4 regions of the Lysinimonas soli genome follow, and region 3 is predicted to be linked to each of the others. Evidence: predicted binding sites of a transcription regulator. Region 3 holds the regulator's gene; each other region holds the start of a gene.

Region 1 (7,493 bases), on a different contig from region 3:
GATCCTGCCGGCGGAGGCGTCGAGCAACCTTGCCAAGTTCGACTCGGTGCGGTTCGGGATGCGCGTGACGCCGATCGACCCGAAGACCGGGCTGCCCGGTGGCACGGTCGAGCAGGTGATGGCGGCGACCCGCGAGGCCGGGTTCGGCGACGAGGTGAAGCGTCGGGTCATCCTGGGCACCTATGCGTTGTCGGCCGGTTACTACGACGCCTACTACGGCAGTGCGCAGAAGGTGCGGACGCTGATCCAGCAGGACTTCGCGCGCGCCTTCTCGACGGCCGATGTGCTCGCGACACCCTCGGCGCCGACCACGGCGTTCAAGCTGGGCGAGAAGATCGACGATCCGCTGGCGATGTACCTGAACGACCTGACGACGATCCCGGCGAACCTGGCCGGGGTGCCGGGGATCTCGTTGCCGGCCGGTCTGGCTCCGGAGGACGGCTTGCCGGTCGGCATCCAGTTCATGGCGCCGGCCCGTGAGGACGCCCGGCTCTACACCGTGGGTGCGGCGCTCGAGCAGCTGCTGGTCGCGCAGTGGGGCGGTCCCTTGCTGACACAGGCGCCGACGCTGGGCTGAGGCGTTGGGCTGACACGTTGGGCTGATGCGTTGGGCTGATGCGTTGGGCTGACGCGCTGGGCCCGACGCGGGGTATCGGCCACGCGGCGCGTGAGGTGAGCGGGCGGCTCTACTTCTGAACCGGAGCCTCGGGGCGGCGTGGCGCGACCGTCAGCAACCCGGGCACGCTCATGCCGCTCAGCACGTGTTCCTCCCAGAGCCGGACGACCTCGTCGACCTGACCGGTGGCGATGGCGTCGCTCAGGGCATCCCGCAGGGTTACGTGGTTCTGAGCCAGCTGCCCGTCGGCGAAGTCGTGCTCGAATCCGCCCGCGATCAGCACCAGACGGATCTGGTCGGTGAGGTCGCCGAATCGCGAGCTCAGCCGCGGCATCCCCGCCAAGTCGACCACCGCGGCGTGGAAGGCGGCGTCGGCGGCAGCGAGCTCCACGTCATCGCCGGCCTGCCGGAGGCGCTCGATGGCGTCGTCCAGGGTGTCGAGGGGGCTGGAGTTCTTGACGATCATGCGCACCGCAAGCACTTCGTCAGCGGCGCGGAGGGCGGCCAGCTCCGGGACGTCCGCGACGGCGAGCCCCGAGATCCGGTAGGAGCGGTTGGTGGTCTTCTCGACCAGCCCGGACTGCTCGAGCAGACGCAGCGCCTCACGCACGGGGGAGCGGCTGATGCCCATCTGCTCGGCGAGAACCGAGTCGCGCAGGGGGTCGCCGGGCCGAAGCTCCCCGTTCAGGATCTGGCTGCGGATCTGCCGATGAGCCTGATCGACGAGCGACGCGGCACGGATCGGCTCGAACCCGCTCGCCGATGTCATAGCCATCCCTTAGTCATAGCCATCCCTCGATCGTAGCCGACTGAAGATTGTCGACAGTAGACAGAATGCAGTGCACGCTGATAGCGTCCTGCCCAACAGGTCCACGATGTGTGGACAGACATCTCTGAGCAAAGGAGCTCGCGTGTCCTCGACCACCCCCGCGACACCGCCGATCACGGCAGAAGGCCACTCGGCCGGACAGCCCACAGACGTGCCTCCCCCCAGCCCACCCCGCAAGCTGTCGGTGCGCACCACCGTCGCCGCCGGGTTCGGCACCGTGATCGAGTGGTACGACTATGGCCTCTACGGCATCGTCGCCGGTCTGGTGATCGCCCCGTTGTACTTTCCGCAGGCCACCGGTGCGGTGGGGCTGCTGGCGACCTTCGCCACCTTCGCCGTGGGCTTCGCAGCGCGTCCGATCGGCGGCATCGTGCTCGGCGCTCTCGCCGACCGCTGGGGTCGTCGCCCCGTGCTCATCCTGTCGATCGTGCTGATCGGCATCTCGACGACTCTCATCGGGCTGCTGCCACCGTTCGCGGTGATCGGCGTCTGGGCTCCCGCGCTGCTGGTCGTTCTGCGCATCACGCAGGGCTTCGGCGCCGGTGCCGAGTTGGCGGGCGCGATCACGATCCTCAACGAGAGCGCGATGCGCTCGCGCAAGGGCTACTTCTCGGCGTTCGCGATGTCCGCAGGGCTGGCGGGCAGCATCCTGTCCACCGTGCTGTTCACCATCATCAGCGCGAGTGTCAGTGCCGATGCGTTCAGTTCGTGGGGATGGCGCATCCCGTTCCTGCTGAGCGCGGTCCTGACCGTCATCGGGCTGCTGCTGCGTCGCGTCATGCCGGAGTCGCCCGAGTTCGAGCAGGTGCAGGAGGACCGGAAGAACGGTCTCGTGGCGCCCGCTCGTCGTAACCCGCTCGTCGCCGTCGGGCGGGCGATCAAAGCCAGCCCCCGCAACTGGATCGCCGGGTTCCTGTTGCCGTCGGGGCTCAACGTGACGGGCTTCGTGGCCCTCTCGTTCGGTATCTCGTACCTGACCAATCAGATCGGCCTGCAGCGTCCGCAGACTCTGACGGTGACCCTGGTCATGCTCGTGGTCGGGGCGCTGGTCTGCCTCCTCTTCGGTCGTCTTGCTGACCGGATCGGTGCCAAGAAGGTCATGTACATCGGCATCGTCGGCGGAATCGTGTTCGCCTATCCGTACTTCCTGCTGTTGGGGACGGGGAACTTCCCGGTCATCATCGTGGCGAGCGCTCTGATCTTCGCGTTCGCCTGGAGTGCCGGATCGGCTGCCCACACGGTGCTCATGCCCGCCCTGTTCAAGGCGGACTATCGTTCGGCCGGCCTGTTCTCGTCGCGTGAGCTGCAGGGAGCATTGATCGCCGGACCGGCGCCGTTGATCGCGACCGCCCTGGTGGCGGCGCTGGGCGGGCAACCGTGGCTCGTCGTGGCCTTGATCGTGGTGTCTCAGGTACTGAGCCTGATCGGGCTCGTGCTCGGACGCCCCTTCGTGTCGCAGTCCGAGATCGATGAGACTCCTGCGCTGCAGGGGGTGCGGGCGCGCTCGTAGTACTCGGCAGCCCGGGAGGCGAGGCCAGCCGGGCATTCGCACCAACCACCTGCGCATCCGCGCAGGCGACTGACAGGAAGTGAAGCATGCCGTTCCACCACCTTCGTTCACGCGTTCATGAGGGCGCGGTGATCGGGACCACGGTCGCGATCCCCTCGGCGATGGTCGTCGAGGCGCTCGGGGCATCTCCGTTCGCCGCGATCCTCATCGACGCGGAGCACACGCCGCTCTCGATCGACGGCTTGGAGCATCTGCTTCGAGCGGCGGATCTTGCGCCGATGGCCGCGCTCGTCCGCGTGCCCGAGGTCGGGTCGTACATCGCGCGCGTGCTCGACCTGGGCGCGGCGGGACTCGTCGTGCCTCGCATCGAGACGGCGGCGCAGGCAGCGGAGGTGGTGGAACGTGCGCGCTATGCGCCCGAGGGGCGCCGGGGCGCCGGTCCCGGGAGGGGGCAGGCGTACGGTGCCGAAATGGCGGGGTATGTCGCCGCGGCCAACGCCGAGATCCTGATCGCCATCCAGATCGAGACGGCGGCGGGCCATGCCGCGGCCGAGGAGATCCTTGCGGTGCCCGGCATCGATGCCGTGGTGATCGGACCATTCGATCTGGCGACCTCTCTCGGCACGACCGTCGGGTCGGCTCAGCACCGGGCTGCCGTGGCCGACATCTTCGCGGCGGCGGAACGTCACGGTGTCGCGAAGGGCGCTTTCGCCTTCGGAGTTCAGGATGTGGCCGACTATCTGACACTCGGGGCCACCCTGATCTTCGCCGGCATGGACATCTCATCGGTGATATCGGGGGCGCAGGCGACGTGGGACGAACTGGCGCCCTTGTTGGCGACGACGCCGGTCCTGTCGGGGAGGGCATCCGCCCTATCGCCATCGATGACGTCGACGCCATCGCCATCGCCGACGCCGACGCCATCGCCAACGCCGACGCCGTCGACGTCGACCTCGCCGTCGACCTCGCCGTCGTCTGCCACGTCGGGGACGGTGGCTCGATGAAGGTCGTCCTGACGAGCACCCTGATTCCGGTTGGCGCCGCCGACCTGGCGGTCTTCGATGGGCTGGGCGTCGACTTCGTGACGGTCGACGGCAACGATGGGCAGGCTCTGCTCGAGGGCACGCGCGACGCGGATGCGGTGATCGTGCTTGTGGAACACATCACCCGCGCCGTGATCGAGAACATGCTGCGCTGCCGCTCGATCACCCGTTTCGGCATCGGCGTCGACACCGTGGATGTGGAGTCGGCCACCGAGCATGGCATCTGGGTGACCAACGTGCCCGACGCCAACTTCCGCGAGGTCGCTGTTCACGCGATCGCCCTCGCGCTCGCCGTGTCGCGTCGGTTGCCGGCGCTGGATGATGGCGTGAGGCATCGTGGCTGGGCCTCGTCGTTCGCTCCGGGTGTGCACCGCCCCGACACCCAGGTGTTCGGGTTGCTGGGTCTTGGCCGAATCGGTCGCCGGGTCGCGGTGATGGCGAAGGCGATCGGCTACTCGGTGATCTGCTTCGATCCGATGATCACCTCCGCGGATGCCTCTTCGGTGGGGGCGGAGTTGGTGCCCCAGGGCGAGCTGCTCGCTCGGAGCGACGTGCTGTCGCTTCACGTTCCGTTGATCGATTCCACACGTAATGTCATCGACCGGGCGGCCCTGTCGGCGATGAAGGAGGGGGCGGTCCTCGTGAACGTCTCGCGCGGCGGGTTGATCGACGAGGAGGCCCTCGTGGATGCCCTCCGCAGCGGTCATCTCTTCGGGGCCGGTCTCGACGCGTTCGCGCATGAGCCGCTCGAGCCGGGGAGTGCGCTGCGGGAGCTGGACTCGGTGATCCTCACGCCTCACGCCGCGCACTGGAGCGAGGAGTCTTGGGATGAGACTCTCGCCAAGGTGCTCGCCGAGGCGGCGCGGGTCTTGCGTGGCCTGCCGCCGCGCTACCCCGTGAACCGGCCGCTCGAGCGCGCCTAGGGGGCGCCGGCTGCGCTCAGGGAGATGGTCCGGTGACCAGGTAGGCGCCGACACTAGGACACCGAGTCGATGAGCAGCCGACGCACGAGGCCCGTCTTGGGCGGGGCGAGGATCGGGGTCTGCGACGGGTCGAGGGATCGTGGCGGCACGAGGTGGTAGTCGGCGAGCTCGCGCGTGACACGCCATCCGTTGTCGTGGATCAGCAGGTGATGGTGCCGACAGAGGAGGATGCCGTCGGCGATGTCGGTCCGGCCCTGATCTCGGACCCACTCGTTGATGTGGTGGGCCTCGGTCCACGAGGGTGGGCGATCGCAGTCGGGGAACCGGCATCCACCGTCTCGGGCCGCCAACCCGATGCGCTGCCGCGGGGTGAATCGCCGCTGCTCGCGGCCGACGTTGACGACCTGGCCGGCGCTGTCGAAGTGGATCGGGACGGTGCCGCGATCGCAGATCTCGCGCTCGGCGGTGGCGATGCTCAATGGCGCGGTCTGGCCCTCGATGATGACGTGGCCTGCGCGCCGGGCGAGGTCGTGATCAGTCACCAGTACGCGCACGGCGGGGCGCTGGGCGCCGACCACCTCGGGCGCTGCGGTTGAGCCGATGCGGATCAGCTCGACGAAGGAGTCCACGGCGATCTGTTCGGTGGTGCGCTCGTCGCGAGCGAGTCGTTCGGCGCGGGCGATCTCGTCGGGGTCGACGAAGCGGGGCCCTCCACGGCGCGGTGAGGTGGCCGCGTCATAGGCGGACACCACGATCGCCGCCGATTCTGGGTCGAGGAGGCCGGAGAGCCGCGTCATCCCGTCGCCGACCGGCGTGAGGCGGAGGTAGCGCGCGTCGCGCAAGGCCCGCTCGCGGTCTTGAACGTGCTGCTCGTCGAGCTCCGCGCCGCATTCACGGGCGCGCGCGGCCAGCTTCTCGACTGTCAAGGCCGTCGCGTCGTGCACGAGGATCTCGGCTGCCGCGGCGATCGACTCCGTCGGAACCGACGCGTCGACCGAGCCGAGCCCGGCGCGGATGACGTCGGCGGCATCCAGGGTCAGGCGACCGTCGGCGACGGCTGAGCCGACGGCGTCGAGTGGTGTCGGCTCGGCCAGTGCCGACTCGACCAGGATCATTCCGACCCGCACCATCGTGTGCGCCTCACGCGCGCTCGCCCCGGTGACGTGCTGCACGAGCAGTTCGGGAGTGCGTGCACCGTGCCGCTGCGCAAGGCCTTCGCTGCCGAGTTCGCGGCGCGATCGGTGGGCGATCTCGGCCGCCACGGCCGCCGACGACGCATCGACGCGTCGGCGGATCTCGGCGAGGGAACGCTGAACGTCGAGCAGCTCGCGGTCGTCGAGCACGGCCACCGGGGGCACCGCGAAGGAGGCCGAGGGGTCGGCCAGCTTCGCGAACGCGGTGGGGAATGGCATGCATCGATTGTCTCAAGAATCGAAGATATGTTCTAGTGAATTTGATAACTCGTCAAAGTTCAGCCTGTGGAGGAGAGGACGAGAGGAGCGCGGACGGGACGAGGCGGACGGGAGGAGGCGGACGAGAGCAGCGCGGACGGGAGGAGCGCGGACGGGACGAGGCAGACGGGAGGAGCGCGGACGGGACGAGGCAGACGAGACGAGGCAGACGGGACGAGGCAGACGGGGCGAGGCGGGGCCCCCGCGCCATCCGTAGAATCGACGTATGGCCAAGCCCGCTCTCATGGACTACGACAAAGCGCTCGAACTCTTCGAGCCGGTGCTCGGCTTCGAGGTGCACGTCGAGCTCAGCACCGCGACGAAGATGTTCTCAGACGCCCCCAACCCGGCGGCCAAGCACGCCGACCAGAGCGTGGGGCCCAACACCCAGATCACCCCGGTCGACCTCGGCCTGCCCGGCGCACTCCCGGTCGTCAACGCCAAGGCCGTCGAATACGCGATCTCGCTCGGCCTCGCCCTGGGCTGTGAGATCGCTCCCAGCAGCCGCTTCGCGCGCAAGAACTACTTCTACCCCGACCTCGCCAAGGACTACCAGATCAGCCAGTTCGACGAGCCGATCGCCGGGGAGGGCAGCGTCGAGGTCGAGCTCAGCGACGGCAGCTTCTTCACCGTTCCGATCGAGCGCGCGCACATGGAGGAGGATGCCGGCAAGCTCACCCACGTCGGAGGCGCAACCGGCCGCATCCAGGGTGCCGAGTACTCGCTGGTGGACTACAACCGCGCCGGAGTCCCGCTGGTCGAGATCGTCACCAAGATGATCATGGGCGCCGAGCACCGCGCCCCCGAGGTGGCGAAGGCCTACGTGTCGACGATCCGCGACATCGTGCGCGCGCTCGACATCAGCGAGGCGCGCATGGAGCGCGGCAACCTGCGCTGCGACGCGAACGTGTCCCTGCGCCCGCGCACCGCCCCCGGCGAGCCGCCCGCCAAGCTCGGCACCCGCACCGAGACCAAGAACGTCAACTCCCTGCGCAGCGTTGAGCGCGCGGTGCGGTACGAGATCCAGCGTCAGGCGCAGATCCTCGCGGATGGGGGAACCATCACCCAAGAGACCCGCCACTGGCACGAGGACACGGGCACGACATCCCCGGGACGCGTCA
Region 2 (7,493 bases), 210 kb from region 3:
GTCCGCGAGTTGCAGGCGCGCATCCGGAGCATGCAGCGCACAACGCTCGACAGCCGGGCGCTGCCGACGCATCCGGCGCTCGCCGAGCTGCTGCCCGGCGGGGCCCTCGCGGCGGGCGGCGTCTACGCGGTCGACAAATCCACAACGCTCGCGCTCGGTCTTCTGCAGGGTCCGAGCGCGGCGGGGGCCTGGTGCGCGGTCGTCGGCGTTCCCGACCTGGGGGTCGAGGCCGCCGCGGGTCTCGGCATCGATCTCGAGCGTCTCGTGCTCGTGCCGCATCCCGGCGAGCAGTGGCTTTCGGTGGTCTCGGCTTTGGTCGACGTGGTCTCGGTAGTGCTCGTCAAACCGCCCGCCGTCGGGGTGGACGGCCGGGTGCGCCTCGGTGAGGCTGCCGCCAGCCGACTCGCCTCGCGGCTGCGACAGCGCGAGGCCGTGCTCGTGAGCCTGGGCGACTGGCCGCACACGGATGCCCGCCTCGCCGTCACCGAGAGCAACTGGGCCGGCATCGGGGCCGGCTTCGGGCGCCTCACGGCCCGGCAGGTCACCGTGAGCTCGGTGTCCCGATCCTGGGCGGGCCGTGCCCGGTCACGTCGTCTCTGGCTGCCCGGCCCGGACGAGCAGCTCGAGACCGTCGCTCCCCGGGCCTCCGAGGTCGCCCCCGCGCTGCGCAGTATCGCGGGCTGACGAGACCGTCAGCCACGAGTGCGACCCGCAAGGCTCGTATCCGGGAGCCGGATCAGGAGATTCGTCGATTCTGGGCATCCTGAAGGTCGGCGATCGGACTTCTTCCTGAATGCGCTCCGGGCTGCGCGAACCCCTGGAGTCCGCGCACATCGGCGCACGAGGGAGGAGTCAACTCACGGACATTCACATCGACAACCGGTTCCCGCGTGCCGGACCCTAAGGTGGGCGACATGGCAGCACGATATGCGTTCACGGCACCCCTCTGGCAGTGGAAAGCACGCCGCGACGAGTGGTTCTTCGTGACCGTGCCCGCCGAGATCTCCGCCGAGATCCGCGATATCGCCGACGGCATGACGGGCGGCTTCAACTCGGTGCGGGTGCGGGTGCGGGTCGGCGATTCGCGCTGGGGCACCTCGATCTTCCCGGGCGAGGGCGGCTACGCGCTGCCCATGAAGAAGTCGGTGCGGACGGCCGAGGGCATCCTCCGCGACGCGCTCGTCGACATCGAACTCGAGCTGGACCTCTAGCGAGCCCTCGCCGGTCAGTCCTCCCCGATGTCCTCGTTCCACAGCTCGGGGTTGGCCGCGATGAAGTCGGTCATGATCCGGATGAGTTCGGGATCGTTGACCGTGGTCACCTCGGTGCCGTTCTCGGCCAGCCAGTCCTGACCTCCGAAGAAGTTCTCGTTCTCGCCGACGATCACCCGCCCGATGTTGAACTGCCGCACCAGACCCGAGCAGTACCAGCACGGCGACAGGGTCGTGGCCATCGTGGTACGGCGGTAGCTCCGCTGCCGCCCGGCGTTGAGGAACGCCGCCGTCTCGCCGTGCAGCGCGGGGTTGCCGCCCTGCACCCGCTGGTTGTGCCCGCTGCCGAGCAGGCGGCCCTCCTCGTCGAACAGGGCGGCACCGATCGGGATGCCGCCCTCGGCGAGGCCCTTCTTGGCCTCCGCCGTGGCGACCGCGAGCTTCTCGGCGTCGGTCAGGTAGCGCGGCTCGGTCACGCCGCGTCGTCCGCCGCGTCGACGCCGACGATCACCTCGGGCTCGTCGGTCAACGGTCCGCCGAGCTCCGGCTTGAAGGCTTGGAACAGGAGGAAGTAGAGCACCCCGGCGAGCACGAAACCGACCAGCGGGGTCAGGTCGCCGATGGGCGAGGCGAAGCCGCCCGTCGCCTGCACGACCAGTCCGAGGTAGAAGCTCTGGTTCGAGAACAACAGCACCGAGAGCACTCCGGCGATGATCAGCGAGATGATGCCGGCCGGGTTGCGGTACTTCGCCTTGTCGGGGATGAACGCCGAGATCGAGGTGCCGCGACGCAGCACGCGGTCGACGAGCACGATCCCGAGCCACGGCGCGATCCAGTAGGCGATCACGAGCAGGAAGTTCTCGTAGTTGGTCGCGATGCTCGAGTTGAGGATCGACACCAGCGCGATGACGAACCCCACGACACCGAAGCCCAGGGCGATGATCGCGCGGCGCAGGCTGAACGGGATCTTGATTCCGGCAGCCAGGAACGACATCGCACCCGAGTAGACGTTCAGGGCGTTGGCGGCGATGGCACCGACGGCGATCGCGACCAGGGTCAGGTCGGCCACCCAGACCGGCATGCTGTGCACGAAGGCATCGGTCGGGGTCGCGTCCTTGGGCGCGAGGATCAGCGCGGAGGCGGCCCCGGCTGCCATCAACACGGTGCAGGAGACGAAGTTGCCGAGTCCCGCGGCCCAGGCGATCTTCGCCGAGCTGGTGCTCCTGGGCAGGTAGCGGCTGTAGTCCGAGGCGTACGGGTTCCATCCCGCCGCATAGCCGAACGCGGCGGCGACGGTGAGAGCGAAGCCGGCGAAGCTGAACCCGCCGCCCTTCACCGCTGTGTTGACATCCGCGTGAAGGAAGATCGCGACGGTCGCGATCAGGAAGATGGCGCCGAGCACGATGCTCGCGTAACGCTCGAAGACCTGGACGAGGTCGTGCCCGACGAAGGCCAGAGCGACCTCGAGCACCACGACGATGATGAGCGCCAGCCACGGCGGCATCCCGGTCAAGGTGGCCAACGCGAAGGCGCCGCTGACCGAGTTGACGGCGAACCAGCCGAGCCCGGCCATGACCGTGTTGATCGCGGCCGGAAGGATGTTGCCGCGGCTGCCGAAGGCGGTGCGGCTCAGCACGAGCTGGGCCAGTCCCTCACGCGGGCCCCAGGTCGACAGCACGCCCTGAGTTGCTGCACCGAGCGCGTTGCCGAGCACGACTGCGGCCAGGCCCTGCCAGAAGCCGAGGCCGAAGACTCCGACGGCGAGGAAGCCGACGAAGACCGTGGCGAACTCGAGGTTCGGGGCGGTCCAGGTGGCGAAGAGCTGCCACGGCGAGCCGTGGCGCTTGGCGGTCGGGATGGCTTCGATGCCCCCCGATTCGACGGAGGTGGGGCGCCCGGGGGCGGTAGCAGTCATGGCGACACTGTAGGGAGTCCGCGGGCCGCCGGGCGCATCGCCACGGTCAGTATTTACACAGGGTTAACACGTGCGCAGAGGGTGCCGGGTTCCGGGCCGGGACACCTCACATCGCGTAGACGAAATCCGACAGCTTCGTCCAGCCCTGAGGCGTGGTCGCGGTGGTCATCGGAAGGTATTTGACCACGGCGCCGTCGGGGAGTTGCGAGGTCACGATCTCGTCGCCGTCTCCGCAGCCGGTGACCCAGCTGCCGGGTTCGGCGGGGATGCCGGTCACGAGGCAGACGGTGCTCGTCCCCTTGAGCGCGAGGAACACGTCGCGCTCATCCCAGCTGCCCTGCAGCCGGGAACTGTCGTCGTCGAGGTCGAGGCGGGTGGCGATCCCGTCGGGCAGCCGGTCGGTGCCGAGCTGCGCCGCGGCCAGGAACGGGGGCGGCGACGCGCTCGGGTCGGGGCTCGCGCTGGGCGTGTTGGGTGCGGCCGCCGACGGGGCGCAGCTGCTGAGGAGCAGCACGGCGGCGAACGCCGTCGCGAGAGCGCTGATCCGGGGCATACCGACAGGCTAGGTCCGCCGTTCGGGGGACGGTAAGCGCTCGTTCGGGTGCCAGGGCTCTCGCGGGGGCCGCGGATCGGTCATTGACACACTCGAACATGTGTTCGAATATGGGATATGGATGCGATCGGTGCCGTGCCACCCCGGCTGCTGGTGCTGTGGGCGCCCGACTGGCCGGTGCTCGCCCATGCCCGGGCGCTGCGACTGTCGGAGGATGCCCCCGTCGCCCTCGTCGACAAGGGTCTCGTCTTCGCCTGCTCGGCATCCGCTCGGGCGGAGGGGGTCGTGCGCGGTCAGCGGATCCGGGAGGCGCAGGCGCTCTGCGTCCGGCTCCACGTGCTGCGCTACGACCCGGCTCTCGACGCGCGGGCCTTCGAGCCCGTGCTGGCCGGGCTCGAGCAGGCGTTGCCGGGGCTGCATCCGCTGCGGCCGGGAACCCTCGCGGTGCGTGCCCGCGGCCCGGCGCGGTACTACGGCGGCGAGCCGGCCGCCGCGCTGACCGTGCTGGGGTCGGTCGCCGAGTTCGGGGTGGAGCGGGCCAGGGTGGGGATCGCCGACGGGCTGTTCGCGGCGGAGCGGGCGGCGCGCGCGCGCTCGGCGTCGCCCGATCAGGAGACACGCCCGACCGTGTCCCCGAATCAGGACGGGGGGCGGCGTGTTCAGCCGGGCATCCTGAATCAGCGACAGGAGCATCGCGTCACGATCGTCCCGCCGGGCTCCACGGCGACCGCCGCGTTCCTCGCACCCCTGCCGATCACCCTGCTGGAGCAGCCGGAGCTGGTGGGTCTGCTCCCCCGGCTCGGCATCCGAACGCTCGGCGAGTTCGCCGCCCTCGACGCGTACGACGTCGTGACCCGCTTCGGCCCGCTGGGGGCACGGTTGCACGCCCTCGCGGGCGGACGGGATCCGAGGCCGGCGACCCCTCGTCAGCCGCCCCGTGACGCCGAGGTCGTGGTCGACTTCGAGCCTCCCCTCGACCGGGTCGACCAGCTCGCCTTCGGGGTGCGGTCCGCCTCCGACGACTTCGTCACCGCGCTGCTGAGCCAGCGGCTGGTCTGCACGGCGCTCCGGATCGAGCTGTTCGGCGACCGGGGCGAGGTGAGCGAGCGGGTGTGGCTGCATCCGCGTTCCTTCACCGCGGCCGAGGTGGTCGATCGGATCAGGTGGCAGCTGTCGGGTGCGCTGCAGCCGGGAGCGGAGTCCAGTTCCGGCCGGCTGGTCTCCCCCGTCACCCGCGTGCGTCTCAGCCCCGAGACCGTCGACCCGGTCGGTGCGCACGAGCGCGGGCTGTGGGGCGGCGGCCCCGACGAGAACGTGCACTCCGGGCTCTCCCGGGTGCAGGGCATGGTCGGACACCGCGGCGTGCTGACCGCGACCGCCTCGGGCGGGCGTACACCGGCCGAGCGGCAGGCGCTCGTGCCGTGGGGGGATCGCCCCCTGGTGGCCCGTGATCCGAAGAAGCCGTGGCCGGGCGCTCTGCCACCCCCGGCGCCGGCGACGGTCTACGAGCTGCCGCGCCCGATCGCGGTGCAGGATGCGCGGGGCCGCCCCGTCGCGGTCGACGAGCGCGGCGAGCTCAGCGCCGCTCCGGCCGCCATCGTCTCGTCGGGCACCGGGGCGCGGGCCCGGCGCACGATCACGGCCTGGGCCGGCCCGTGGCCGCTCGAGCAGCGCTGGTGGGATGCCGCGGCGGCCCGCAGCATGCAGCGCTTCCAGGCGGTCGATGGCGAGGGGGTCGCCTGGCTGCTCGTGCTCGACCACGAGGGCTGGTGGGCGGAGGGACGTTATGACTGAGGCGCCCGCTCTCGGCGGGTCACGCCAGTTCGCGTCGCATGATCCAGCGCACGCGGCCACCGCTGTGCGCGGTGGTCTCGGCGACGCGCTCGAAGCCGGCCCGCTCGAACAGCCGGGTGGTTCCGACATAGCCCGAGATGACATCCACCTTGCCCGGGGAGTCCGACTCGATCGGGTAGCCCTCGATGACCTCGGCACCGTGGGCTCGGGCGTGTTCGACGGCCCCGTCGAGCAGCGCGTGCATGAGTCCCCGACCACGGAATCCGGGGCGCACCACGAAGCACACCGCCACCCAGGCATCGCGTTCGTCGAGGAACGGGATGGTGCGCGAGTTCATCAGGCGTCGATAGCTCGAACGCGGGGCGATCGAGCACCAGCCGGCCGGTGTGCCGTCGACGTAGGCGAGCACCCCCGGCCCCGGCTCACGAGAGCACTCGTCGCGCATGTAGAGCGGGCGCTCCAGATTGTTCAGGCGACTGTCGCGGTAGCTCATGCACCAGCAGCCCCCGCCGCCGGGCTTCTTGACGCCGACCACCTCGAAGAAGCCGTCGTAACGCCCGACCGCGCTGAGCACCTCCACCGTCATGGCGAGAGACTAGACGCCGACACCGACACAGACACCGCCCCCTCGGTCGTCGACGCCGCGGGGAGCGTGAGCTGAGTGGGCTGGAACAATCCGCCGATCCCGTGGTCGGAGTTCGAGCGCGCCCTGAGCGATCGCCGGCGTCCGCGGCAGATGCCGGCCGGTGTGGACGGCGGCGACAGCCCGGCCTGGTCGCTCAAGCGCGGGCCGTACGTCGCGCCGCGCGACATCGTGCGGGATCCGGATGCCCTGCCCTATGCCGAGCTGCACGCGCACTCCAGCTACAGCTTCCTCGACGGGGCCTCCTCCCCCGAGGAGCTGCTCGAAGAGGCGGAGCGACTCGGCCTGCACGCCCTCGCCATCACCGACCACGACGGCTTCTACGGGATCGTGCGCTTCGCCGAGGCGGCCGAGACGGCATCCGTCAAGACCGTGTTCGGCGCGGAGCTGTCGCTCGGCTTGAGCGGACCGCAGAACGGCGAGCCCGACCCCGAGGGCAGCCACCTGCTCGTGCTCGCCCGGCAGGAGGAGGGCTACCACCGGCTCGCCAAGGCGATCACCGAGGCCCAGCTGCGCGGTGGCGAGAAGGGCCGCCCGGTGTATGAGCTCGACGAGCTGGCCGAGCTCGCGGACGGGCACTGGGTGATCCTGACCGGATGCCGCAAGGGCGCCGTGCGCCGATCGCTCGACCACGGCGATCCCGGGGCGGAGCTCGACCGCCTCGTGCGGCTCTTCGGCCGCGACAACGTCTACGTCGAGCTCATCGACCACGGCGATCCGCTCGACGGCGAGCACAACGACGCGCTGGCCGAACTGGCCGCCGCCCGCGCGCTTCCGGTGATCGCGAGCGGCAACGTGCACTACGCGAGTCCGCGGCAGAAGCACCTGGCGACGGCGGTCGCCGCGGTGCGGGCGCAGCGCAGCCTCGACGAGCTCGACGGCTGGCTTCCCGGGGCGGGCACGGCGCATCTGCGCTCGGGGCGTGAGATGCGCGCCCGCTTCGCCCGCTATCCGGGTGCGGTCGAGCGCACCGTCGAGCTGGCCGACGAACTCGCCTTCCCCCTGCGGCGCGCCAAGCCCGCACTGCCCCGGCAGGAGGTTCCCCCCGGTCACACGCCGATGTCGTACCTGCGCGAGTTGGTGTGGAACGCGGTGCCGCGCAAGTATCCCGACCTCGCCGAGGCGGACCGCACGCGCATCGAGGCGGAACTCGCGGTCATCGAGCAGAAGGACTTCCCCGGCTACTTCCTGATCGTGCACGACATCGTGCAGTTCGCGCGCAGCCGCGGCATCCTCTGCCAGGGCCGTGGTTCGGCGGCCAACTCGGCGGTCTGCTTCCTGCTCGACATCACCGCGGTCGACTCGATCTTCTACCGGTTGCCGTTCGAGCGCTTCCTCTCGAGCCTGCGCGACGAGGAGCCCGACATCGATGTCGAC
Region 3 (7,493 bases):
CGAGATGCCTCCCGAGGCGACCACCGGGCGCGCCGTACGGCTCATCACCTCGCGCAGCAGCTCCAGGTTCGGGCCCTTGAGAGTGCCGTCCTTGGTGACGTCGGTCACGACGTAGCGCGCGCAGCCCGCGTCCTCGAGGCGCGCGAGCACCTCCCAGAGGTCGCCGCCCTCCTTGGTCCAGCCGCGTGCGGCGAGCGTCGTGCCGCGCACGTCGAGTCCGACCGCGATCGCGTCGCCATGCGAGGCGATCACCTTGGCCGCCCACTCCGGATTCTCGAGGGCTGCCGTGCCCAGGTTGATGCGCGCCGCGCCGGTGGCGAGGGCCGCCTCGAGGCTCGCGTCGTCGCGGATGCCGCCCGACAGCTCGATCCGGACGGTCGCCGGAGTCGCGTCGATGACGCCCTTGATCACGGCACGGTTGTCGCCGCGACCGAAGGCGGCGTCGAGGTCGACGAGGTGGATCCACTCGGCGCCCTGCTCGATCCAGGCGGCGGCCGCGTCGATCGGCTCGCCGTAGCTCGTCTCGCTGCCCGCCTCGCCTTGGGTGAGGCGCACGGCCTGGCCGTCGGCGACATCCACGGCGGGAAGGAGGGTCAGGGCGGTGGTGCGGGTGTCGGTCATGGTCTCTCGCAGGTCGATGGATGCGAACGCGCGGCGCGCAACGGGCCAGGGGTCAGCGGGTCGGGGTCACAGGGTCGTGAGCCAGTTGCCGAGCAGGCGGATGCCCGGCTCGCCCGACTTCTCGGGGTGGAACTGGGTGGCCGACAGGGGCCCGTTCTCGGCCGCCGCCACGAAGCGGTCGCCGTGGCGGGCCCAGGTGACCTTCGGGTGGGCGAAGGCCCCGATCGGATCCAGCGTCCAGCTGCGCGCCGCGTAGGAGTGCACGAAGTAGAAGCGCTCGTCGGCGATCCCCTCGAACAGCACCGAGTCGTCGGGAGCCTCCACCGTGTTCCAGCCCATGTGCGGAAGCACCGGAGCGTCGAGTTCGTCCACAAGCCCCGGCCACTCGCCGAGGCCCTCGGTGTCGGTGCCACGTTCGATTCCGCGCTCGAACAGCACCTGCATACCGACGCAGATTCCCAGCACGGGGCGGCCGCCCGCCAACCGCCGCTCGATCAGCTCACCGCCGCGAACCGCCGCGAGCCCGGCCATCACCGCCGCGAAGGCGCCGACTCCGGGCACGACGAGACCGTCAGCCGCGCCGACCTTGGCACGATCCGCCGTGACCTCGACCCGGGCTCCCGCCGCCTCGAGCGCCTTGGCTGCCGAGTGCACGTTGCCCGAGCCGTAGTCGAGCACGACCACGGTGGGATCGACCGCACTCATCTCAGAGCGCGCCCTTCGTCGACGGAACGCCGTCGACCCGCGAGTCGAGCGCCACGGCCTGACGGAACGCGCGGGCGAGCGCCTTGAACTGCGCCTCGGCGATGTGATGCGGATCGCGACCGGCGAGCAAGGTCAGGTGCACGGTCAGGCCGGAGTGGAATGTGATCGCCTCGAGCACGTGGCGCACCATCGATCCCGTGAAGTGGCCGCCGATGAGGTGGTATTCGAAGCCCGCGGGCTCGCCGGAGTGCACCAGGTACGGCCGTCCCGAGATGTCGACGACCGCCTGCGCGAGGGCCTCGTCGAGCGGGACGAGCGCGTCGCCGAATCGCGCGATGCCCGCCTTGTCGCCCAGCGCCTGCTTGATGGCCGTGCCCAGCACGATGCCGGTGTCTTCGACGGTGTGGTGCACGTCGATCTCGGTATCACCCTGGGCCCGGACGGTCAGGTCGACCAGCGAGTGCTTGGCGAAGGCGGTGAGGAGGTGGTCGAAGAACGGGACGGTCGTGTGGATCTCGGACCTGCCCACGCCGTCGAGGTCGATCGCGAGGTCGATGCTCGACTCGCTCGTCTCGCGCGTCAGCGCCGCAGTCCTAGGTGCCATGTGCCAAGACTACCGGCAGCTTCAGTGCGCGCCGCCGGGTCCCAACTCGGCCAGCGCCTCGAGGAAGTAGCTCGTCTCGGCCGCGGTTCCCGCGGTCACGCGCAGCGCCCCGGGCAGGCCGACATCGCGGATCAGGATGTCGCGCTCCAGCAGGGCGAGGAAGGTCGCGTGCGGGTCGTCGACCCCGTCGAACAGCACGAAGTTCGCCCAGCTGTCGAAGGCGCGGAAGCCGAGCTTCGGCAGCTCGGCCAGCAAACGGTCGCGCTGGCCGGCGATGTCGTCGACCATGGCCAGCATCTCGGGCGCGTGCTGCAGCGCCGCGACCGATGCCGCCTGGGTGAATGCGGACAGGTGATACGGCAGCCGCACCAGGCGCAGGGCATCGGTGACGGCGGGATCCGCTGCCAGATACCCGAGCCGGGCCCCCGCGAACGCGAACGCCTTGCTCATGGTGCGGGAGACGAGCAGGCGTTCGCGACCGGGCAGCAGGGTCAGCGCGCTGGGTGCACCCGCCGGCATGAACTCGGCGTAGGCCTCATCGACGAAGACGATGCCGTCGCTCGCCTCGTACGCGGCCTCGATCGTCTCGAGCGCCACCGGCGTACCGGTCGGGTTGTTGGGTGCGCAGAAGAAGACGAGGTCGGGGCGCTGCGCCTCGATCGCGGCGACGGCGGTCTCGGGCGAGATCGCGTAGTCGGCATCGCGCTCGGCCATCAGCCATCGGGTGCCCGTGCCTGCGGCGATGATCGGATGCATCGAGTAGCTGGGCGGGAACCCCAGCACGCTGCGCCCCGGCCCTCCGAAGGCCTGCAGCGTCTGCTGGATGATCTCGTTCGACCCGTTCGCCGCCCAGATCTGCTCGGGCGTCATCTCGTGTCCCAGGTAGCGGGCGAGCTCCTCGCGGAGCTCGGTGAACTCGCGATCCGGATAGCGGTTCACGGTCAGCACCGCGCGGGCGAGCGACTCCACGATGTGCCGCGCGACCCCCTCGGGGATCGGGTGCGTGTTCTCGTTCACGTTCAGGGCGTAGCGCACCGGTTGCTGCGGCGCGCCGTACGGGTGCTGCCCTCGCAGGTCGTCGCGGATCGGAAGGTCGGAGAGCGAGGCCACCGCCCGATCCTACCGAGCATCCGCACTGCTCCAGGTGGACGCCGAGGGGGGTCGGCGGCCACCTGGAGCGACGGGCATTCGAGCCAAGACTGCGCCTTGGCCGGTAGTCGTTAGCTGTTGTACTTCGAGGGGATGGCGAGGCGTTGCCCCGGCTGCACCTCGGCGGTCGACAGGTTGTTGAGATCGACGATCTCGGCGACCACATCGCGCGGATCGGCGTGCGGCGCGATCGACACGGCGAGCTGCCACAGCGACTCGCCGGGCTCGACGCTCACGTACTGGAAGGTCGCCGAGCCGCTCTGCGTGCCCGCGGCCGCGCCGAACGCGCCCACCCCGAATGCCGCCGCTGTCACCGCGAGAAGGAGAGCGATCATGATCGCCACTACGACGCGCCCGCGCCGGGTGATGCGCAGACGCGGGACGGTGTAGCCGCTGTGGTAACTCATGGCGCTCATGTCGACTCCTCCACGTGGTGCACGGTGCCGTGCGGGCGAAACTTGGACAGGTTGCGCATCCGGGCCTCGGCCGGAGGCTCAGATGCGAACCTGTGTTCCGAACATACCTTCGATCGAACATATGTTCAAGCCCGTCGTCGGTCATTCGCCGACAATGTCACGACACACTCGAACAGATGTTTGCCGCATCCAGCCGAAGCGGATACAGTTTCGATCGTCGGGGACGATTCGACCACCGACCACCGACATCCGCCGCACGCCGACTCGACGGGCGCGAACCGAGGGAGCAGACGATGAGCGACGAGACCGCCGGGCGACCGGCTTCACCGGAGCGCGCGACCACCCGCAGGCGCACCAGCCTGAGCGACAAGCAGTTGGCGATCCTCGAGGTCATCCAGCGCTCGGTCTCGTCGCGGGGCTACCCGCCGAGCATGCGCGAGATCGGCGACGCCGTCGGTCTCGCGTCGCTCTCGAGCGTGACCCATCAACTCAACCAGCTCGAGCTCAGCGGCTACCTGCGCCGTGACCCCAACCGCCCCCGGGCGCTCGAAGTGCTGATCGAACTCGAGACGCCGGACGCCGACAACGCCGGTCCCTCGGTGGCGGATGCCGCGATGGTGCCTCTGGTGGGCCGCATCGCCGCGGGCATCCCGATCACGGCCGAGCAGCAGATCGACGAGGTGTTCCCGCTCCCCCGCCAGCTCGTCGGCAAGGGCGACCTCTTCATGCTCAAGGTGATCGGCGAGTCGATGATCGACGCGGCGATCTGCGATGGCGACTGGGTGGTCGTGCGCCAGCAGAAGACGGCCGAGAACGGCGAGATCGTCGCCGCCATGCTCGACGGCGAGGCGACCGTCAAGGTGCTGCGTCAGCGCGACGGCCACACCTGGCTGCTGCCCCGCAACTCGGCCTTCGAACCGATCATGGGCGACGACGCCGAGGTGCTCGGAAGAGTCGTCGCGGTGCTGCGCTCGGTCTGAGCTAGACGGCCGAGAGCGCCTCGAGCCGACGCGACGACTGCTCGTCGAGCCAGCGCTCCACGACCGCCATGAACCGCACGTGCTCGTCGCGGAACACGGTGTGGCCGGCGCCGGACACCGTCTCGACCGTCATGCCGAGGTGACGCAGCCGGGTCGCCACGGCATCCGACACCAGCAGGCTCTTCTCGGCGAGCACGACGAGGCTCGGCATCACCACGCGCACCGGCGGTACGAGTAGACGGGTGTCGGCCATGCCGAGGACGGTGCGCTTGTCCCAGTCGGCGAGGGTCGCCAGCTCGATGTCGACGTCGGCGGCCTCCCACTTGGGATTCCATCGCACCAGAGCGGACCGGCGCGGGCGCGGGGCGAGGGCGAACACGAGCTTCATCGCGAGGCCCCGGATGCCGCGCGGGAACGCGAAGGCCGGGTCGACGTAGATCGCCGCCCGGGGCGCGAGACGGTCGGCCACGAGACTGGCCACGAGGCCGCCGAGCGAGTGCCCCATCACGACGTCCGGGCGCGTGGTCAGCAGCGGCGACACCGTCTCGACGACATCGTCCGCCCATTTCGACGGCGAATACCGCGGGGCGCGCGGACTGCCGCCGTGGCCGGCGAGGTCGACGGCGATCACCCGGAATCCCTTGGCGACCAGCTCGTCGGTCACCCGGTGCCACGCGCGGTGGTCGGACATGATCCCGTGGATGAGCAGCGCGGTTCGCGGACCGGTTCCCGTCTCGTGCACCGCAAGCTTCATGCCCCCAGGGTAGGTCGCTCCGCTGTGCGCTTGCCCTGTCCCAGCCCGGTGCCCGCCGTGAGGCCGCGGGCCCGCGCCGAGAACCAGAAGAGAACGAGCACGCCCACCGCGGCCCCCGCCACCCCGATGGTCAGGCGCGCAACGAGAAAGACCAGGTTCGGGTCGAACGGGGCGTCTCCGCCCATGATCCCGTGGACCCAGGTGACAAGTCCGGCGGCGAGTCCAGCCACGACGACCGCTGACTGGGCCAGGACGCGAACGGCGGAGCGCAGGCGGGTCGGGCGAGCGGGATCCGGTGAGGCGCGACGCAGCATGACGATCGCCCACACGCCGACCACACCAAGTCCGCCGACCGAGCTGACGTGCTGCAACCATTTCGCCACGGGCAGCGGGCCGACGCGAACGCGCAAAACGTTCACGTGGTCGACGAGCCAGCCCGGGTGCGTGAACGAATCCCAGATCAGATGGGTGGCAGCGCCGACCAGCACCGAGAGCAGGAGAACCGCGACGGTCAGAGGCCAGCCCCATCCCGGTGGACGCCATGCCGTTCGCTGCTGGAACGGGATTCGACGGCCGATGCTTCGTGGCAGGAGGTCGATGATCGGCTCCCGCAGCAGGAACCACCACAGCAGCGCACCGATGACCCCGAGAACCAGGTCGACCGACACCAGACCAAGCAGGCTGTGTGACAACGCCCGTGGCACGAACAACGGAACGTAGTAGGGGATGTCGGGCGCCGTCGTGCCAACGACAAGCGCGGCGGGCAGCAACGGAGTCCGCAGCAGCGGTATGGCGGCTGCCACATGGCTCGGGGTGAACGGCATTCCTCGACGTTACCGACCGCACGGCGGCCCCGCGCCGAGAGGTCGCACCCCGTCGTCACGGCACGTCGCCGGGCAACGGGGTGCGACCGCCTCGGGTCACGGGATGAGGGCTACTGGCTCACCGAGAGCTTGGCGCGCTCGGCGCGGGTGGCCGCGAGCATGTTCTCGAGCGAGGCGACGGTCTCGGCGTAGCCGCGGGTCTTCAGCCCGCAGTCCGGGTTGACCCAGACCTGCCGTTCCGGGATCGACGCGAGGGCGATGTCGAGCAGTTCGGTGACCTCGTCGACGCTCGGAACGCGCGGCGAGTGGATGTCGTAGACGCCCGGTCCGATGCCGCGGCCGAAGTGGCTGCGCTCGAGCTCGGGAACGACCTCCATCTTCGAGCGGGCGGACTCGATCGAGGTGACGTCGGCATCCAGACCGTCGATCGCGTCGAGCACCACGCCGAACTCCGAGTAGCAGAGGTGGGTGTGGATCTGCGTCGCGTCCTTCACCCCCGAGGTCGCGAGCCGGAACGACTTCACCGACCAGTCCAGGTAGGCGGCCTGATCGCGGGTCTTGAGCGGCAGGAGCTCGCGCAGCGCCGGCTCGTCGACCTGGATGATGCCGATGCCCGCGGCCTGCAGGTCGGAGATCTCGTCGCGCAGGGCCAGTGCCACCTGGTTCGCGGTCTCGCCGAGCGGCTGGTCGTCGCGCACGAACGACCAGGCCAGGATCGTGACGGGCCCGGTCAGCATGCCCTTGACGGGCTTGTCGGTCAGGCTCTGGGTGAAGGTCGACCAGCGCACCGTGATCGGGGCGGGCCGTGAGACGTCACCCCAGAGGATCGACGGGCGGGTCGCGCGCGAACCGTACGACTGCACCCAGCCGTTCTGGGTGACGGCGAACCCGTCGAGGTTCTCGGCGAAGTACTGCACCATGTCGTTGCGCTCGGGTTCGCCGTGCACGAGCACGTCGAGTCCGATGCGCTCCTGCAGCTCGACCACGTCACGGATCTCCTGCTCGAGGAAGCCCTCGTAGGCGGCCTGATCGATCTCGCCCTTCGCGAAACGTGCACGAGCGGCGCGGATCTCGCCGGTCTGCGGGAAGGAGCCGATCGTCGTCGTCGTGAGCGCGGGCAGGTGGAGCGCCGCCTCCTGAGCGGCCTCGCGGACGGGATACGGGCTCCGGTGGAAGGCGCTCTCGTCGAGCTTCGCCGCGCGCTCCCGCACGGCTCCGTCGCGCACGCCGGGAGCGTGGCGACGGTCTTCGAGAGCGGCGGATGCGGCATCCAACTCGCTCTGGATCGCGGCGCGGCCGTCGCGCAGACCGCGCGCGAGCACCGCGACCTGGGCCACCTTCTCGTCGGCGAAGGCGAGCCAGCTCTTCAGCTGCGCCGGGAGCCCGGGCTCGTCGGCGACCGTGTGCGGCGTGTGGAACAGGCTCGTCGAGGTGCCGACC
Region 4 (7,493 bases), on a different contig from region 3:
TACGAGGTGCTGCGCTCGGGGGCCCGAGCAGGCCAGACTGGGAGCATGGGAACAGACACGGGCGCCAACGCCAGCGGTAATCAGTCCGACTCCGCGCAGACCTGGGACGAGGTCGATTCGGGGCAGTCGGATGACATCGAGAACAGCCTGACCGCGCAGGGCACCTCCGATCGCGAGACGACTCGCGAGATCAGCCGCGACGAAGCGGTCGAGGCGGCCGAGCGGGCGCGGATCAAGCGCAGTGGGGGCACCGTCTGACCCTTCGGGCGGAACGCCCTTACGAATCCCGAACATCGCGCTGATCGCGCGCGCACACGGATTCGCCACCGTGGTGTCGGCACATTCCGTGCCTGGACACGACGGGAGACATTCATGTTCCGCATCATCACGGCGGCCGCCGCCGCGGGCGCGCTCACTCTGGGGGCGAGCCTCGGGGCGGCTCCGGCCTTCGCCGACGACGCGCCGAAGCCGACGGCGCACTCGAGCCTCGCGCAGATCCAGCAGGCCGGCGCCACCCAGACGGCCAAGCGCATCACCTCGCTGACCAGCGCGATCACACGGGTGAACTCGAACACGTCGCTGACGGCATCCGATCGCAGCACCGTCCTGGGCACCCTGAACGCGGATGTCGCGGGGATGACCTCGCTCCAGGCCAAGATCGCCGCCGACACCGCGGCGAGCACCGCCTGGACCGATTACCGCAGCATCTTCACCGAGTACCGCGTCTACGCCGTGGCGTTGCCGCAGTCGTACGAGGCCGCCGCGGCCGACCGGCTGACCGGCGCGGCGATCCCCAAGCTGCAGTCGGCGCACGACAGGCTCGCCTCGAACCTGGCCGCGAACCCGGGCAAGTGGACCTCGGCCATGCAGACCCAGTTGAGCGACATGCAGTCGAAGATCGACGACGCGAAGACCCGCTCGACCGGCCTCGCCGCGCGAGCGCTCGCGGTCACGCCGGCGGGTTACAACGCCGACCACACCCTGATCAGCAACATCCGCACGGATCTGCGCACCGCGCTCGCCGACTGCAAGGCCGCCGCGCAGGACGGCCGCGCGCTCGTGCAGGCCCTGAAGTGATCCGGATCGCGCGGGGATCGTCGCCTGCCGCCGTCACCTCGGTCTCGGTCGCGCTCGCGGCGGTCGGGATCGTGGTGGCGCTGAGCGGGTGCAGCCGCACCGGGTCGCACGCGGGCACGGCGCCGACGCCGGCGCCTGCGCTGTCCGGCTCGGCTGCTCCGGCAGCGGGTCCCGCGAGCGGCTCGCTCGACGGCATCACGGCGGATCTGAACTCGGCCGACGACGCGGCGACGCAGGCGGACGCGAACGCGCAGAGCGCCGACCAGTCCGCGGCATCCGGCGACGAGCCGTGATCGGCGGTTCGTGAGGTTGAATGGCCCCATGACCGGCGAGCGTGGGATGGTCGTCATCGTCGAAGACGAGCGGACGATCGCCGAACTGGAACGCCTGTACCTGACCCAGGCGGGGTTCGGCGTGCACGTGGCGACGAATGGCGCGGCGGGTCTCGCGGACATCCGCCGGCTCGCGCCGGTCGCGGTCATCGTCGACGTCGGGCTCCCGGGGCTCGACGGTACCGAGCTGGTGCGCCGGCTGCGGGCCGAGGGCGACTGGGTTCCCGTGGTGTTCGTCACCGCGCACGACAGCGAGATCGACCGCGTGGTCGGACTCGAGCTCGGCGCCGACGACTACCTCACGAAGCCATTCTCGCCGCGCGAGCTCGTCGCCCGGGTCAAGGGGCTCGTGCGCCGCGCGGCGGCTCCGGCGGCTCCGACGGTGCGACGTGCCGGTCGCCTCGAGCTCGACGAGCGGGCCCGCCGGGCGGCCGTCGGCGGCGCGGCGGTCGACCTCACCGCGACCGAGTTCGACCTGCTCGCCTACCTGCTCGCGCATCCGGGCCAGGTCTTCAGCCGCGAGCAGCTGCTCTCGGCGGTCTGGGGCGTCGCCGACTACAGCGGCAGCCGCACGGTCGACGTGCACATCGCGCAGCTGCGCGCCAAGCTCGGCGAGCCGGACCCGATCCGCACCGTGCGCGGGGTCGGCTACGCCCTCCAGGACGGGCCCGCGTGACGCGCGGGCGCGGGATCTCGCTGCGCACGCGGATCCTCGCCGCCACCGTCGCGGTCGCACTGATCGCGGTGCTCGTGACGGCGGTCGCCGCCCTGCAACTCGTGCGCTCGGTCGACACCAGCGCCGCACGCGACGCCCTCAGCGCACAGGTCGCGCGACTGGCGAACGCCAAACCGGCGGCGCGGGATGCCATCATCGGCGGGCTCTCGCAGCTCGACGACGCGGGAACACTGGTGTCGACGGTGTCGCGCGGGGGAGTCGTGAGCGGCTCGGCCCAGGTGCCGCGCCGGGTCGTCGTGCAGCTGCTGGCGGGGCACGTCGTCTCGACCACCGTGCGCGTCGGCGGATCGAGTTACCTGCTGGAGGGGCGACCGGATGCCCAGGGCGGCGGCGTCGTCGCCCTGCAGGACGTCGGCACGGTGCGGGCGATCACTCCGACCGTGCTCGGCCGTCTGCTGCTCGCTCTGGCCATCGGCTTCGTGGTCGCCGTGGTCGCGGCGTTCTTCGTCGCCCGGGTGCTGGCCGGGCCGCTCGTCGACCTGGCCGGCGCGGCCGGGCGCATGGCGAAGGGGGAGCGCAACGTCGCCCTTCGGCCGAGCCGGATCGCCGAGGTCACCGACCTCGAGACCGCCCTCGGCGCCCTCGACCAGGCCCTCGTGCACTCCGAGGGGCGCCAGCGCGAGTTCCTGCTGTCGATCTCGCACGAGTTGCGCACGCCCCTGACCGCGATCCGCGGCTACGCCGAGGCGCTCGGCGACGGCGTCGTGCCGCCCGAGCAGGTCGCCCAGGTGGGCAAGACGCTCGAGGCCGAATCGAATCGGCTGACGGCGTTCACGAACGACCTGCTCGCCCTTGCACGGCTGGAGGCCGACGACTTCCCGCTCGAGCCGAGCAGGGTCGACGTCGGCGGCGTGCTCGCGGCGGCGGCCGAGGCGTGGCGGGGGGCGGCGACGAGCGGGGGCGTCGCGGTGCAGTCGACCGCGGCATCCGGTTCTCTGCTGGTGACGACGGATGCCGCGCGTCTGCGCCAGGTCGTCGACGGGCTGATCGAGAACGCCCTGCGCGTGAGCCCGCCGGGGTCGAGCGTCATGCTCGCCGCACGCCGCGAGGGCTCGGAGGTCATCGTGGAGGTGGCGGACGGCGGCCCGGGCCTCAGCGCCGACGACGCGGCGCACGCCTTCGAGCGCGGGCTGCTGCGCGAGCGCTACCGCGACGTGCGTCCGGTCGGGACCGGGCTGGGGCTGTCGATCGCGGCGCGGCTCGTGGAGCGGATGGGTGGGCGCATCAGCGCGGGGTCGGATCGGGCCGGCGGCGGTGGTAGTGGTGCTGCGAGCGGCGCGGTGTTTCGGATCAGCATCCCCGGGTAGGGCAGTCTCAGGTTCCGCCGTATCCGCCTCGGACGTCCTCTCCGCACGTCGCCCTGTGGAGAGAAGTTTCTGACCGATCGCCTCCCACGACTAGAACATATGTTCGAATCTTGGGAAAATGAAGCCATGCCTCTTCTCCCGACCGACGCGTCAGTTGATGCTTTCGCGCGCGCGTGCGCCGGTCTGGCCGATGTCACCGTTTCGTTCGCGCCGCCCTCGGTTTCCGCCTTCGACGACGCCGAGTTACTAGCGGCGCAGCGCACCGTCGCCGAGATCCGACGACGGGCCGACGCGGCCGCGGCCGTGATCGCCGCCGAGGTCGCGCGCCGCTCCCGCCGCGAGCTCGGTGACGCAGGCCTCGCGCGTCGCCTCGGCGCCCGCACTCCCGAACTGCTCGTGGCGCGGGTCGCCGGCACGAGTGCTCGCGAGGCGCACTCTCTCGTGCGGGTGGGGTCCGTCATGGTCCCGACGTCGGTCGAGTCGACGGAGCCGATGCCGTGGCTGGCCGCGGTCGGTGCGGCAGTCCGCGCAGGCGAGTTGTCGGTCGAGGCGGCCGACTCGATCCGTGCTGGGCTCGGATCGCCCGACGAGTCCGTGTCGGCCCAGGCGCTCGCGGCTGCCACGACGGAGTTGCTGAGGGCCGCCGGGAGCCTGACACTCGAGCGGCTGGCCGCGCGGGCCCGAGAAGAGCGCGCCGTGCTCGACGCTGCCCACGTGCGTGACCGGGAGCAGGCATTGCGCGAACGGCGATACCTGCGGATCACGCCGCAGCCCGATGGGATGACGCGCGTATCGGCGCTCCTCGACCCTGAGTCCGCGGCCATCGTGATCGCGTCGTACGACGCGGCCACTTCACCGCGGCGCGGCGGACCGCGCTTCGTCGACGCCGACGAGATCGCTCGCGCCGAACGGCTGCAGCACGATGAGCGCACCCTGGATCAGCTCGGCGTGGATGCCATCGTCGACTTGATCCGTCTCGGAACGGCCGTCGACCCCGGCGCGATCGTCGGGGTGCGCAAGCCCGCGGTACGGGTGGTCGTCACCGAGGGCGAGTTGCGGCGCCGGCACGGGCACGGGCACTTCGAGGGCCACCCCGAGGCGATCAGCATCGAGACGGTCGAACGGCAGATCTGCGCGAGCGGCGTCGTGCCGATCCTCTTCGACGACGACGGGCACGCGCTCAATCTCGGGCGGGAACAGCGTCGGTTCAGCGCGCGGCAGCGCATCGTGCTGGCGGTCCGAGACGGTGGATGCCGGTTCCCCGGCTGCGATCGGCCTCCCTCCTGGTGCGAGGCGCATCACATCGACGAATGGGTACGAGATCACGGCCGCACCGACATCGCCGACGGGGTGCTGCTGTGCCGACATCATCATCTGCTCGTGCACAACAACGGGTGGCGCGTCACTCGGGAAGGGGCGGACTACGCCCTCATCCCGCCGCGGGATGTCGATCTCGGCCAGGCGCCGATCCCTGCGCCGCCGAGGGATGTCGTGACGGGACATCGCTCTACCCGACGCGAACCGGCTGCAGTCGGGGCCGGGCCGGGGTCGAGTTGAGCCTGGTCAGGCGGCTCGGGCTACGCCGAGACGAGCGCGCGCTCGTGGGCGCCGGGGCCGTCCGCGGGGATGCCGAAGCGGTCGAGCGAGGTCTCAACGATCGTGAGGCCCTCCATGCCGGGGAGCTTCGCGATGTGCGAGTCGACATCGCGGATCAGCTTGCGCCCCTCGCTGCCGCCGAACAGCGCGCCCATCACGTGGGCCACCTCCGACTCCGACGAGATGCCCGAGCCGACCGGAGCCCAGAACTTCTTGAGCGCGAAACGCGCGATCACGCGCGCCTTCTTGCTGGCGGCGAGGCGGTCGCGGGCCTGCGACGCGTAGAACGCGACGTGCTTGGTCTCCTGCTTGGCGATCCGCCGCAGCAGCTCCCCCAGTACCGGGTGCTTCTCCTGCTCGGCCATCCGCAGGTAGGCCGCGTTCGCCGACCACTCGTTCGCCGCACCCCACGCCATGTGCACGGCCACGAAGTCCATGCCGACCAGGCCGCCCGCGAGGGACTGCTTGATCGGGTCGAGCCGATCCTTCCAACCGAGCTTCACCCGGGTGGCCTTGAGCTCGTCGAAGTCGACCGTGATGCCGTGCCGGTTGAGCACGGCCGCGAGGGCCTCGCCGTGCCAGAACTCCTCGCGGTTCCACATCGTCATGAAGGCGCCGATCTCGGGCTCCTTGTGCGACGGGGTGGTCAGCAGATCGCGCAGGTAGCAGACGGTGTGATATTCCACGTCGCACATATAACGAAGGGTGCGCAGGGTGCTGGCGGGCAGCGGAGTGCGATCGAACTCGTCGAAATCGAGGTCGTTCCATGCGACATTGACCGAGTTGGCCGTGTACTTGTCGATGTCGAACGCCATCAGCCCTCCGCTTCCACCTGTTCCTGGGCGTCGGATCGCTCCGACTCCGCCTTCATCACATCACGCTTGGGTGAGCGATTGCTGCGTTTCCACGTATCGATTCGCCAATGCCGACGCTGCGCCTCGCGCCCGAGCTGGGTGTCGGGGTTCACCGCGTGCGGATGCCCCAGCAGTTCGAGCCAGCCGATGTCGGCATGACTGTCACCGTAACCGTACGACTGCGAGAGATCGAGATGATGGCGCTCGGCGTACTGCTGCAGCCAGGCGGCCCGCGACTCGGCGACGATCGGCGGATGCGCGAGGTACCCGGTGAGCACGCCGTCGCGCACGTGCATCTCGCCGGCGACCACCTCGTCGAACATGCCGGCGATCGGCTGAACGAGGGTTCCGATCGAGCCGGTCACGAGCACCGTGCGGTGCCCCGCGGCCTTGTGCTCGCGGATGCGCGCGATGGCGTCGGGGCTGGTGTGCCGCATCAGGGTGTCGCCGTAGCCGCCTCGCACGATCTTGTCGAGGCGGGCGACCGGCATCCCGGCGTAGCGGCGCAGGAAGGCCCGGATGAACTCGCCGCGGTCGCGACGCTCGGCGCGCAGGTAGCGGGGGAGCGATCCGAGGATGTTGACGACCTCGCCCGGCCAGGCCGCCTTGCGGAAGCCCGCCGAACGCACCCAGAGGTACTGCTGCACGATGTTCGAGTCGACGACCGTGCCCTCGAGGTCGAACACGGCCACGACATCGCCTCGCTGTTCCAGCTCGCGCGTCGGCCCGCCCTCGACGTTCTTGCTCTCGGCCTTGCGGGCCGAGAAGGCGCGGGTCAGCCCCGTGATCGCGGGGAAGTGCACGTTCTGCAGGTAGTCCTGCCAGTCGATGCCGGGCACGTCGAAACCGCGGTCGGCGCGCAGCTTCGCCGGGATCGCGGCGTTCAGGGCCAGCGTGTTGGTGTCGTCGAAGATGATCTCGGTCTGCACGTAGGCGCGGTAGAGCTGCGTGAAGTTCTTCAGCGTCTCGAGGTCGTGCAGGCCGCGCTGCACGGTCGTCAGGGCCGCGCGGGTGCGGGTCGTCGACGGCAGCTTGGTCAGCACCTTCTCGGCGCGGGCCGCCATGCGCTCCTTGCGCTCGAGGGCGCGTTCCACCTTGCGGCCGCCGGGGAACTTCCACGTCGGCACCTGGATGTGCTCGGTTCCGCCGGGCTTGGGCATCGGGTGCTCGAGGAAGAAGGTGTTCACCTGCTCGAACATCAGGTGGAACGGCAGGGGATTGCTCGCGCCGGAGCTGACGTGGAAGTACTCCGGCTGGGCCGGCTTCGACGGGTTCGCGGCGGCCGCGATGATGGCGTTCACCACGAAGTCGACCGGGATGAGGTCGAGGATGCTGTCGGGCAGTCCGGGGAACTCGGGAAGCAGTCCGCGACCGTAGGCGATGATCAGCGGGTCGGCGACCTTGAAGCCGTCGATCCATCCGGGGAACGGATGCCGCAGCGCGCTCTCGATGATGGCCGGCCGCACGATCGACAACCGGTGACCGGACTGCGCCCAGAGCTCCTCGGCCGCGCGCTCGGCGAAGGCCTTCGTGAGTGTGTAGACGTCGGTCCAGCCGAGGCTCTCGGCGCGGGTGCGTCCGGCATCCACGA

Evidence for each region. Region 3 encodes LexA, which represses DNA repair genes until DNA is damaged. Its sites were predicted from a motif close to TCGAACANNTGTTCGA; they were not measured.
Region 1: the regulator LexA is predicted to act here: its motif matches at 6,353-6,368, upstream of ACFPJ4_RS15400 (HNH endonuclease signature motif containing protein).
Region 2: the regulator LexA is predicted to act here: its motif matches at 3,772-3,787, upstream of ACFPJ4_RS04905 (DNA polymerase Y family protein).
Region 4: the regulator LexA is predicted to act here: its motif matches at 3,544-3,559, upstream of ACFPJ4_RS09785 (HNH endonuclease signature motif containing protein).

The regions. Positions count from the first base shown of each region.
Region 1 covers NZ_JBHSMG010000006.1:92,199-99,691, forward strand. The annotation lists gene gatA (Asp-tRNA(Asn)/Glu-tRNA(Gln) amidotransferase subunit GatA) at 1-577, shown strand, start outside; gene ACFPJ4_RS15380 (GntR family transcriptional regulator) at 687-1,385, opposite strand; gene ACFPJ4_RS15385 (MFS transporter) at 1,528-2,955, shown strand; gene ACFPJ4_RS15390 (HpcH/HpaI aldolase family protein) at 3,084-3,959, shown strand; gene ACFPJ4_RS15395 (C-terminal binding protein) at 3,956-4,921, shown strand; gene ACFPJ4_RS15400 (HNH endonuclease signature motif containing protein) at 4,975-6,333, opposite strand; gene gatB (Asp-tRNA(Asn)/Glu-tRNA(Gln) amidotransferase subunit GatB) at 6,599-7,493, shown strand, end outside.
Region 2 covers NZ_JBHSMG010000001.1:1,018,713-1,026,205, forward strand. The annotation lists gene ACFPJ4_RS04880 (hypothetical protein) at 1-684, shown strand, start outside; gene ACFPJ4_RS04885 (DUF1905 domain-containing protein) at 915-1,211, shown strand; gene ACFPJ4_RS04890 (nucleoside deaminase) at 1,226-1,687, opposite strand; gene ACFPJ4_RS04895 (purine-cytosine permease family protein) at 1,684-3,126, opposite strand; gene ACFPJ4_RS04900 (hypothetical protein) at 3,233-3,679, opposite strand; gene ACFPJ4_RS04905 (DNA polymerase Y family protein) at 3,797-5,473, shown strand; gene ACFPJ4_RS04910 (GNAT family N-acetyltransferase) at 5,493-6,059, opposite strand; gene ACFPJ4_RS04915 (error-prone DNA polymerase) at 6,135-7,493, shown strand, end outside.
Region 3 covers NZ_JBHSMG010000001.1:810,455-817,947, reverse strand. The annotation lists gene priA (bifunctional 1-(5-phosphoribosyl)-5-((5-phosphoribosylamino)methylideneamino)imidazole-4-carboxamide isomerase/phosphoribosylanthranilate isomerase PriA) at 1-621, opposite strand, end outside; gene hisH (imidazole glycerol phosphate synthase subunit HisH) at 688-1,326, opposite strand; gene hisB (imidazoleglycerol-phosphate dehydratase HisB) at 1,328-1,930, opposite strand; gene ACFPJ4_RS03920 (histidinol-phosphate transaminase) at 1,952-3,040, opposite strand; gene ACFPJ4_RS03915 (LysM peptidoglycan-binding domain-containing protein) at 3,151-3,495, opposite strand; gene lexA (transcriptional repressor LexA) at 3,789-4,475, shown strand; gene ACFPJ4_RS03905 (alpha/beta fold hydrolase) at 4,477-5,229, opposite strand; gene ACFPJ4_RS03900 (DUF4184 family protein) at 5,226-6,053, opposite strand; gene metE (5-methyltetrahydropteroyltriglutamate--homocysteine S-methyltransferase) at 6,164-7,493, opposite strand, start outside.
Region 4 covers NZ_JBHSMG010000002.1:440,759-448,251, forward strand. The annotation lists gene ACFPJ4_RS09760 (flavin-containing monooxygenase) at 1-258, shown strand, start outside; gene ACFPJ4_RS09765 (hypothetical protein) at 373-1,077, shown strand; gene ACFPJ4_RS09770 (hypothetical protein) at 1,074-1,370, shown strand; gene ACFPJ4_RS09775 (response regulator transcription factor) at 1,399-2,085, shown strand; gene ACFPJ4_RS09780 (sensor histidine kinase) at 2,082-3,452, shown strand; gene ACFPJ4_RS09785 (HNH endonuclease signature motif containing protein) at 3,579-5,009, shown strand; gene ACFPJ4_RS09790 (ferritin-like domain-containing protein) at 5,030-5,863, opposite strand; gene ACFPJ4_RS09795 (SDR family oxidoreductase) at 5,863-7,493, opposite strand, start outside.